Linked DNA regions of Aureispira sp. CCB-E. The protein of the gene in region 2 interacts with the protein of the main gene of each other region in a pairwise test. Links are inferred from orthologs where the notes say so. Each region holds a gene or a part of one and is shown on either strand. Other genes may lie near its edges.

Region 1 (3,872 bases), 2.3 Mb from region 2 along the record:
ATAGGTATTTCTGTGTTGCCAGAGCTTACTAGTAAAATAGCAAATACTAGTGCCGATAAAAACAATTGTAGTGTAAGTCGTAATCGATAGTATTTTTTGCCCATCTTTGTGATACTTGCTTCTTTTGCAGTAATTTTAGGCAAGAAAAGTAGGAGTAAGTAAATCGGTAGATTAATTAACAAAACAATCCAACCCAACGAAGATTTAGAACCATAACGATCTATCTCTCCTTCAAAATTCCAGTGCATGGGAACTTGCTCTGGCAAATCGTTCCATATTATAAATAGATAGATAATAGGAGCTACTGTTATTAGTAATAATAAAAGCTCTTTAGGTAAACTAGCGGGATGGTTGGATGGTGTATTTTTCATAATTTTAATAGGATTGGTGATATTACAGGCTAACTTTTAATCGTTGCTAAAATAATAAGTAGGGGAGGTCTGTTATTTGTTATCTTTAAACTGCATCAACCACTGAATGACCTCTTCAAAAACACTCATGTTTAAAGAGTAGGAAATAAATTGACCTTGGCGAATTCCAATGACTAGGTCGGCTCTTTTTAGTAGATCTAAATGATGTGAAATACTAGGTTTGGAGATATTGAAGTGTGCTGCAATTTCTCCTGCTGTTAAATCTTTTTCTTTTAATAATTCTAGAATTTGGCGCCTAGTAGAGTCATTTAGAGCTTTAAAAAGGTTATTCATTGAATTTTGATTAGTTATTTAGATAAATGTCTAATTGTTAAACGAGAAAAGTAGAAAAAAGTTTTGCTTAGATGCGTTATTTTAATCATCGCTTATAAGCTACATTGCTATTGTGTGGTTGAGAAATAGTCTAATAATTAGACCAAATTAGTTCATCAAAGGAATTGAGCAAAGGAGAAGGCTTTTCGGTACTTTTTTGTAGAATAATCTCAAAACCAAGCATTTCATCTTCTATTAAGTCTTGGTTAGGATTAAATAATTGCCGAACGTCAACATTATAAATACCGTTTTCTAACTTGACGTGTAATGCTGCTAAGTCAGAATCGGGTAGCGTTTCATCTTCAAATTGAGCTGCCAAAGTAATGGATTCGTAGTTAATGAGATATAGTTTAGAATTGCTGACTTTAATTTTTCCTCGAAATGTTTTGAATGCATGGTTTGCGGTTGCTTGATCGCAAATACGCACTGTCCATAGATTGGGAACACTAGTGCCCCAAAACAACAGGTGCCCTTTTTGAGATTCGCGAATAATACGCATCTCAACGTCTTCAAACTCCCAATCTTCATCAATAAAAGAATCGTATAAATCTGTATTGATAAGACCTAAAAAGCTGGCATCGTCTGATATTTCAAAAAGTTGATTCACTAGAAAAGCTAGAAATTATTTGGCTTGCGCATTGGCTTGTTCGTGTATCTTGCCAATTAAATCATATACTTCATTGAAAGGAAGGTTACCCAATGCTTTTAGAATGATATTGACTTCATCAAAATTGAGTTCTAGTTTTATGTTCTTGTTATCCATGGCTACTTGAGTATATTAGGTTTTGCGACTAATTTGAAAATTTATGAATTAACTGCTTTTAGGAGGCAAGAGTTGAAAACGTTTTTGAAAATCTTTTAAAACAGGATTCAATTTTAAAAAGTGCACATACTTATCTCGATCTGTTTGTGGGATCACTTTTTGAGGTTTTGGAGCTTCTATTTTTGTTGCGTCAATTTCTACTTCAAAACTCAACTCCTTTTTTTGAAACGTTTGAATCAGCAATTGGCGAACAGGACGATCTCTAAAAATGGCATCTTTGGCTCGGTTTCCAGCCGTAAGCACTTTAATAGTTCCTAGTTCTGCATCTAAAATAGATAATTTTGCTGTTTTGAACAAAATCTGAGTGGATTGAGATTCAATTTTTGACCAATAACTTTCCCAGATTTTTTCCAAATTTTCTTGTGTAAAAGGCATGGCAGCCTCTTGAGGTTTGTGGTATTCTTCTTTCACCTCGTTCAATACCTTCGACAAAAAATTGCTTCCTTTTTTTAAAGCCAATTTTTCTGCAAAATTATTGGATGTTGTTGATTTTGTCGCATCAACAGCAGGTTCATTATCTGATTTTAGTTCTGCTTTAGCCTCTTCTGTCTCTGTAGTCGTGGTATTTTTGAGAGAGGCAATGGGCGTTTCATTGACTTCTTGCTCAATAGGTTCTGGTTGATAATTAGGCACAACTTCTTGAACTGCTACCATTTTACTATCGTCTAGTGTTTTTTTTTCAGAGGGAGTAGTTACCGTTTGAATGGCTCTAGGCTCCATCGCACGTTGAATGTAAGCCATTTTGATCAAAGTCATTTCAACATGAAGACGATGATTACGAGACATTTTATAATTAACATCACAATCGTTTGCTAGGCTTAATGCGGATAGTATTAAAGCAGTAGGAGCTAGGTTGGCTTGTTGTTGATAACGCTCTTTTATATTGCCACTAACTTCTAATAGTTCTATTGTTCTAGGGTCTTTACAAACTAATAAATTACGCAAATGTTCTGATAAACCATTAATAAAAATATCCCCATCAAAACCTTTTCTAGAAATTTGGTCAAAAAGCAATAGTAACTGACTGGCATCTTCTATCAATATGGCCTCTACGACTTTAAAATAATAGTCATAGTCTAGGATATTGAGATTTTCGATAACATCTTGATAGACTATGTTGTTGCCCGAAAAGCTTACAATTCTATCAAAAATAGATAAAGCATCTCTTAACGCTCCATCTGCTTTTTGCGCAATAACGTGTAGTGCCTCTTCTTCGGCTTCAATTCCTTCTTCTTTACAAATCTTTTGCAAGTGATTGGTCATGTCAGCAACTTGAATTCGATTAAAATCAAAGATTTGGCATCGAGACAAAATGGTTGGTATAATTTTGTGTTTTTCAGTTGTTGCTAGGATGAAAATGGCATAAGAAGGGGGTTCTTCCAAAGTTTTCAAAAAAGCATTAAAAGCTTGTTGCGAAAGCATGTGCACCTCATCTATGATATAGATTTTATACCGACCACTTTGAGGGGCGAAACGAACTTGCTCAATAAGCGCACGAATATGCTCAACACTATTGTTAGAAGCGGCATCTAACTCAGAGATGTTTAGAGAGGCATTTTGATTAAACGATTCGCAAGATTCGCAGGTATCGCAAGGTTCCATGTCGTTGGTAGGTGTTTGGCAATTGAGTACTTTTGCCAAAATACGAGCACAGGTCGTTTTTCCCACACCTCGAGGGCCACAAAACAAAAATGCCTGTGCCAGATGATTGCTCTGAATGGCATTCTTAAGTGTTTGTGAAACGTGTTGTTGTCCAACAACATTGTCAAAACGAATGGGTCTATATTTTCTTGCGGATACTACGAAATTACTCATGCTACAAATATACTAATCTGATTGATGAGTTCCAAGTTTTGAATTGAATTAGCCGAAGGTATTTAAAGATCTTGAACTTAGAAAGCTGTTATAATAGTAGTTTAAGTGATAATTTTTTTTGATTAGCAGATTGCTATAATATGGATTTCGTTTCTTTTCTTGTATCTTCCCTCTTTGTTTTGTATAATCCATTATTACACTAGACACCCCAATCTTGTAGCATTTACTCCATTTATCAGGTGTGTTCATATAAATCCAGATACATGAAACAATCTTTCTATTTCACTTGCTTCTTATACATAGGTGTTTTTTTGTTGCTAACTGCTTGTGAGAACTCCTCGTCTTCTGATAAGGGAACAACAACGACAGCAACCTTGTCTGACGATACGATAGAGACGATTCAAACGCCAACACTTCCTCCCGTTATGGATACGGTGAGTACCGATACCATATCGTTAGATACGATTAAGAAGGTACGAAAAATGGTGCGC
Region 2 (6,057 bases):
ACATTTTCCAAACAGGTTACAGAATTACATTTTGTACAGCTGAAGTGAACATGATCATGGTTGTGGTTGTGATGGGATTCGCATTGATGGCAAGCTGCATATTTGATAACGCCATCAGTATTGATGATTTTATGAATTTCTCCTTCTTCTACAAGACGATCTAAAATTCTATAAATAGTCACCCGATTGCATAATTTACCAATTGCATTCTGAATGTCCTTATGAGATAAAGCAGTATCAGATTGTTGTAATAAGGATTGAATAGCTGATTTCGCAGCAGTATTTCTAGTTGATTTCATATAATTTGAAGGCTTTTGAAACACTAAAAGTTAATCTGTTTACTGCAAATTTAATGCAATTCAGTTGCATTTCCTAACAAATAGAGTGCTTATACTTTTCTATAAGGCGCATGGGTGTAATATTTGGGGCGTTGATCCAAACGAGCATGTAACCAATAAACACCTAAGCCAGACGTGCTTAACCAAAGTGGCTGTTGATTAATATTTTGTTGTAATTCTTTGCTTACAGTCTGCCAAAAAGTATCAATTTGTTGGTAAGGAGCATTTCGAATAAAGGTTCCCAAATGGGTATATACTTCTTTAGAAGAATTGGGGCAAGGCACAACTAATCGAGCATTATTACCCAAATTAGAAAAACAAACAACAGATTCTTCTTTAGAAGAAAAGTAGGTGTTAAAAGGTGTCGAATTTGCTTGCTTGCCATCAAAAGCATTGGTTCCAACAATCACGAACTCATAGGTTTGTTGCAAATTTGTTTTATGAATACCTTTATGCTCCCAAAAGAAAGCAGCAAATGGAACTTCTCTTAAGATTTGAGTATAAAACAATCGAAAGGTTCTAGAACATTCCCATAATTCTAACACTTGTTCAAATGTCATCAAAACATCGTCTTGTGTTATTTGAAACTGAAATGTGTTTTTGGCTAAAACCTTTTCGATATATTGAAACATAGTGTCTTGTATCTTCTTTTCTAAAGAATTGTTTTGTGTTTAAGCCCCAAACTATCCAATTCGTTGGTAAACAAACTATCAGCGTTAATGCGGCGATTGGCAGAATCTAATTGCAAAATAATTTTATTAGCTGCATCAAGCAAATTAACCGAAAATTGTTGCTCTCCCTTGTATTTATCACAAATTCTATCCAATTGATCGATCAATTGAGGTGTGAGTTGTTGAATGGGCAAATTGATTGCAATCCCTTTAATTTTACTACTTCCTACCTCATCTAAGAGTTGGATTTCGTTGATACGTAATTCGTATTGATTGGGGTCTCGCCAGCTTTTTTGGTATTTTCCTTTGATATAGATAACGGTATCTGTTTCTAATAAATGACGGTGTTTGAGGTAAGAATCACCAAACAAGCCAAATTCAAAAACGCTTCCTTCATAATCTTCAATACCAACAAAACCAAATAAGCTTCCTTTTTGACTAACACGATGGTTGACAGAAGTGATAATACCTGCGATAGCTACTTCTTGGTCTTTGAATTCGTCTAAACGATTGATGGTTTTAGTAAACTTAGAAATTTCTAGACGATAATCATCCAAAGGATGCCCACTGAGGTAAATTCCTGTTACCTCTTTTTCCTTTTTTAGTTTTTCCATCAAATTCCACTCTGTGACTGTCTCAGGAAGTTTCGGCTCGGGCATTGTTTGATCGACAGCATCGGCACCAAAAAGGGAGAAGGCTAATTCAGATTTTTGTTTTTGGTAGGCATTTCCATATCGCAATACCAATTCCAAGAATGTATGTTTGCCGTCTATTTTTGTAAAATAAACTGCTCTATCCAAACCAAAAGCATCAAAGGCACCACCATAAGCTAGACTTTCAAAGCATTTTTTATTGGCTACTTTTAGATTGATGCGTCGAACAATATCAAAAATATCTTTGTAAGGCTCTCCAGATTCTTTTTTAGTTTTTAAAATTTCTTCAACAGGTCCTTCACCAACGCCTTTTAATGCTGACAAGCCAAAGCGTATTTTTCCTTCTTGGTTAACCGAGAAGTTCATATAACTCTCGTTAATATCTGGACCCAGTACCTCAACATTTTGATTTTTACATTCTTGCAAAAAGAAATTAACCTTGCTAATATCACTTTTGTTGTGCGTGAGGACCGAAGCCATAAATTCAGCAGGGTAATGTGCTTTTAAGTAGGCTGTTTGGAAAGCAACAAAAGCATAACAAGTAGAATGGGATTTATTAAAAGCATAAGAAGCAAAGGCCTCCCAGTCTTTCCATATTTTTTTGACAACATCTCCTGTATGACCATTCTTAGCACAACCTTCTTCGAACTTAGGAAACATTTGGTCAATCAATTTCTTTTTCTTCTTTCCCATTGCTTTTCGTAGCATATCGGCTTCCCCTTTTGTGAAACCAGCCAACTTTTGGGAAAGAAGCATCACTTGCTCTTGATAGACTGTAATACCATAGGTTTCATCAAGGTACTCTCGCATATCTTCCAAGTCAAATTCAATCGGCTCTCTACCATGCTTTCTATCAATAAAAAGTGGGATATAAGCAATTGGACCAGGACGATACAAAGCGTTCATTGCAATTAAATCAGAGAACTCAGAAGGCACCAATTCCCTCATGTATTTTTGCATGCCAGGACTCTCATACTGGAACACCCCAATCGTTTCACCACGTTGAAAGAGTTCGTATGTTTTTTGATCATCTAGAGGAATTTCATCCGGTTCTATTTCTACGCCATGTTTTGCTTTAATGATTTTACAAGCATCTTTGATAATGGTTAGGGTTTTGAGTCCCAAGAAATCCATTTTTAGAAGTCCAGCATCTTCTGCAACAGAGTTATCAAACTGAGAAACCAATAAATCAGAATCTTTGGCTACAGTTACGGGAACGAAATTTGTAATATCGTCAGGCGTAATAACTACCCCACAGGCATGAATCCCCGTATTTCGAATGGAACCTTCTAATTTTTTAGCATTTTGAATCATCGTTCCGATATGCCCCTGATCTTCTGCCAATTTTCTGAATTGATAGGCTAATTCTACCTCTTCAGAATTTAGTTTGCCTTTTAATTTAGGGTCAATATCGCCATCTGCTAAAACTTTTTTTAGTGTGACAGACAAGTTTTCAGGCAATACTTTTTTGGCGGCAATCACTTCTTGTAAGGGAATGTTCATTACTCGTCCCACATCTTGGAGCGAAGAACGGGCGGCCATCGAACCATAGGTGATAATTTGAGCTACTTGGTTACGACCATATTTTTCAATCACATAATCCATTACTTTAGAACGTCCCACATCATCAAAATCAATATCAATATCGGGCATCGAAATCCGTTCAGGATTTAAGAAACGCTCAAAAAGTAAGTCGTATTTAATCGGGTCAATATTGGTAATTCCCAAACAATAAGCCACTGCCGAACCAGCTGCCGAACCACGTCCTGGACCAACCGAGACGCCCATTTTTCGAGCTTCTGTTGTAAAATCTTGTACAATTAAGAAGTATCCAGGATAACCTGAATTTTTGATAACTCCTAGTTCAAAATCCAATCGTTCCGAAATTTCGGCTGTTATCATGCCATACCTTCTTTTGGCTCCTTCATAGGTCAAACCTCTAAGGTATTCATCTTGAGTATTGTATTGAGGAGGCAGAGGGTAGGCTGGCAATAAGATGTCTCGTGCCAAAGTAAGTTTGTCTACCTTGTCATAAATTTCCATCGTATTGGCGATCGACTCAGGAACGTCGGTGAAAATAGCATTCATTTCTGCTTGAGTCTTAAAGTAGAAATCAGAACTAGAGAATTTAAAACGATTCGTGTCCTCTACCAAAGAACCCGTATTGATACACAGTAACATATCATGAGCTTCCCAGTCTTCTTCTTCCACATAATGGGCATCGTTCGTTGCAATAACTTTGATGTTGTATTTTTTGGCAAAACCTAATAGAACTTGGTTGACATCTTCCTGACTAACGCCACTCATGACACGCTTTCCATTCTTGAAAATGTCCAAGTCTTCTAAGCCACGATGTCGTTGAATTTCGATATAATAATCTTCGCCAAAAATGTTCAACCACCATTTAAGCAGTTCTTCAGCTTTTTCGATGTCACCTTCTATAATAGCTTGGGGAATTTCTGCCCCTACACAACAACTGGTAACAATCAAACCTTCGTGATACTTTTCAATTAATTCTTTGTCAATACGTGGGAATTTGCTGTAAAGCCCTTCCATAAAGCCATAAGAACAAAGCTTACACAGGTTTTGATAACCAACTTGATTCTTGGCCAACATCAATTGATGGTAACGTTTGTCTCGTTCTCCTTTTGCTTTGGCAAAAGATTGTTTGTGTCGATCTTCTACCAAATAAAATTCACAACCCACGATTGGCTTAATGCCTTGTTTTTCGGCAGCAGCCACAAATTTGAACGCCCCAAACATATTTCCATGATCGGTCAAAGCGACGGCTTTCATATTATCAGCAGCAGCTTTTTCCATCAAAATATCAATATTGGAAGCTCCATCTAGAAGTGAAAATTGAGTATGAGAGTGTAAGTGTACGAATTCTGGCATGACTGTTTTTTTGCGAACAAAGGTTTGAGAAGGTATGTTATTATCAACTTAAAAAAAACTACTTTAATTCAAACTACTAAGATACGTTTTTTTAGCGAAAAATGCTCGCTGACTGAATTTGTTTTGAAATAATTTGTTTCTGTTTTTTGATGTTCAAATACACTTAATTGAGTTTGAAGTAGTTTTTAAATGAAACAGCAAATGTTGTTGATTTAGTGCTGTGGAAATAGTATTATTGGAACAATTTCATTATCAAAAAAAATAATTTCTTACTTTTGAAAACGGAATAGCGATAATCGTTAATAAACATTTTTCATTTTGTGAGGCATAAAAAAGGCTTCATAGCGGATCGTGCAAAATTATGAAGGAACTAAAATTTTGGTTAGGCAAACTGGTAGGACCAATAGTAGGAGCAAGTGTAGGTGGTTTTTGGGGCGGATTAATTGGTTTGATTTTGGGGGCTATTTTGGATAAACTGCACCGAGATGGGGGACAGCTTTGGCTGAATAAAAATGCGCCAGCTTCGATTGAAGATACCGATCCTAATGATTTTATTGTTGGCTCTATATTATTGGCTGGTGCCGTTGTAAAAGCTGATGGTGAGGTTGATGATTTAGAACTAAGTTATGTGCGTTCTTTTTTAGTAGAGCAGTTTGGTACCCTTCAGATGGATGATTATTGGCATATTTTAATGGAAGCGATAAACAATGACTTTGATTTAAAAAAAACAACTCAACAAATTCGCAGAACAACTAGCTATGAAACTCGTTTGCAATTGATTCATTTTTTGTTTGGGATAGCCAATGCCGATTATTCAATAGATGAGGCAGAAATCGCGGCCATAAAAGTTATTAGCATTCACCTTGGCGTAGAGGCGGGAGAATTTGACTCTATCAAAGCCATGTTTTATCAAGCGATGGATGCCTATTATAAAATATTAGAAATTTCACCTTCTGCCCGAGATGAAGACGTTAAAGATGCCTATCATTTTATGCTCAAAAAATATCATCCTGATAAGTTAGAGCACTTGGGAGAAGGTGTTAAAAAAGCCGCTACTGCTAAGTTCTTAAAAGTACAAGAAGCCTATGAGAATATAAAGCAAGAGCGTGGATTTCGTTAACTTTTGCTAGTTGTTGCCAATGCCAAGAAGCAACTTTAGTTCTTCTTCTTGCTCTTGAATTGCTTCGTCGATGTCCTTTTGTTTTTGAATGGCTCTGTAATCCTCTCTTTCTTGATATTTCTTTTTATCGAATTGAAGTTTTGCAATTTTTAATTTTATGTTTGTATAAGGCTCCTTTTTGTGTTCAGGCATCTTTTCTAAATCAGAATGAAGCGCCTCAATGGCATTGACTAATGCTTCCTTTCGTGCAATTTTTTCGTTCAAGTCAGTAATTTCACGTTGTATTCTGCCTTTTAAGGCACTGTTGGTTTGTTTTGCTTCTAGTTGACTTCGTTTGTATTTTAATTCCACAATGTTGCGTTTGATATTGGTGTATTTTT

Evidence for each region. The genes of interacting proteins can lie anywhere in the genome.
Region 1: the proteins of dnaE (region 2) and QP953_RS06105 interact in binary tests that used the Escherichia coli proteins (3 or more experiments, as listed by UniProt). The link is inferred for Aureispira sp. CCB-E from one-to-one orthologs.

What each region holds. Positions count from the first base shown.
Region 1 is NZ_CP133671.1:1,575,181-1,579,052, forward strand. The notes cover bases 969-3,872. They hold QP953_RS06105 (DNA polymerase III subunit gamma/tau), read right to left. Parts: upstream 3,382-3,872; coding sequence 1,555-3,381; downstream 969-1,554. Other genes in these bases: QP953_RS06095 (hypothetical protein), read right to left, coding at 969-1,350; QP953_RS06100 (hypothetical protein), read right to left, coding at 1,366-1,506; QP953_RS06110 (DUF1573 domain-containing protein), read left to right, coding at 3,645-3,872. In the rest of the region: QP953_RS06085 (SdpI family protein), read right to left, coding at 1-371; QP953_RS06090 (autorepressor SdpR family transcription factor), read right to left, coding at 444-704; more of QP953_RS06095, read right to left, coding at 835-968. UniProt on the Escherichia coli protein: Part of the beta sliding clamp loading complex, which hydrolyzes ATP to load the beta clamp onto primed DNA to form the DNA replication pre-initiation complex.
Region 2 is NZ_CP133671.1:3,857,337-3,863,393, forward strand. The notes cover bases 791-4,909. They hold dnaE (DNA polymerase III subunit alpha), read right to left. Parts: upstream 4,558-4,909; coding sequence 991-4,557; downstream 791-990. Other genes in these bases: QP953_RS15005 (DUF6940 family protein), read right to left, coding at 791-970. Outside these bases: QP953_RS15000 (Fur family transcriptional regulator), read right to left, coding at 1-299; more of QP953_RS15005, read right to left, coding at 389-790; QP953_RS15015 (TerB family tellurite resistance protein), read left to right, coding at 4,919-5,677; QP953_RS15020 (hypothetical protein), read right to left, coding at 5,684-6,057. UniProt on the Escherichia coli protein: DNA polymerase III is a complex, multichain enzyme responsible for most of the replicative synthesis in bacteria. This DNA polymerase also exhibits 3' to 5' exonuclease activity. The alpha chain is the DNA polymerase catalytic subunit.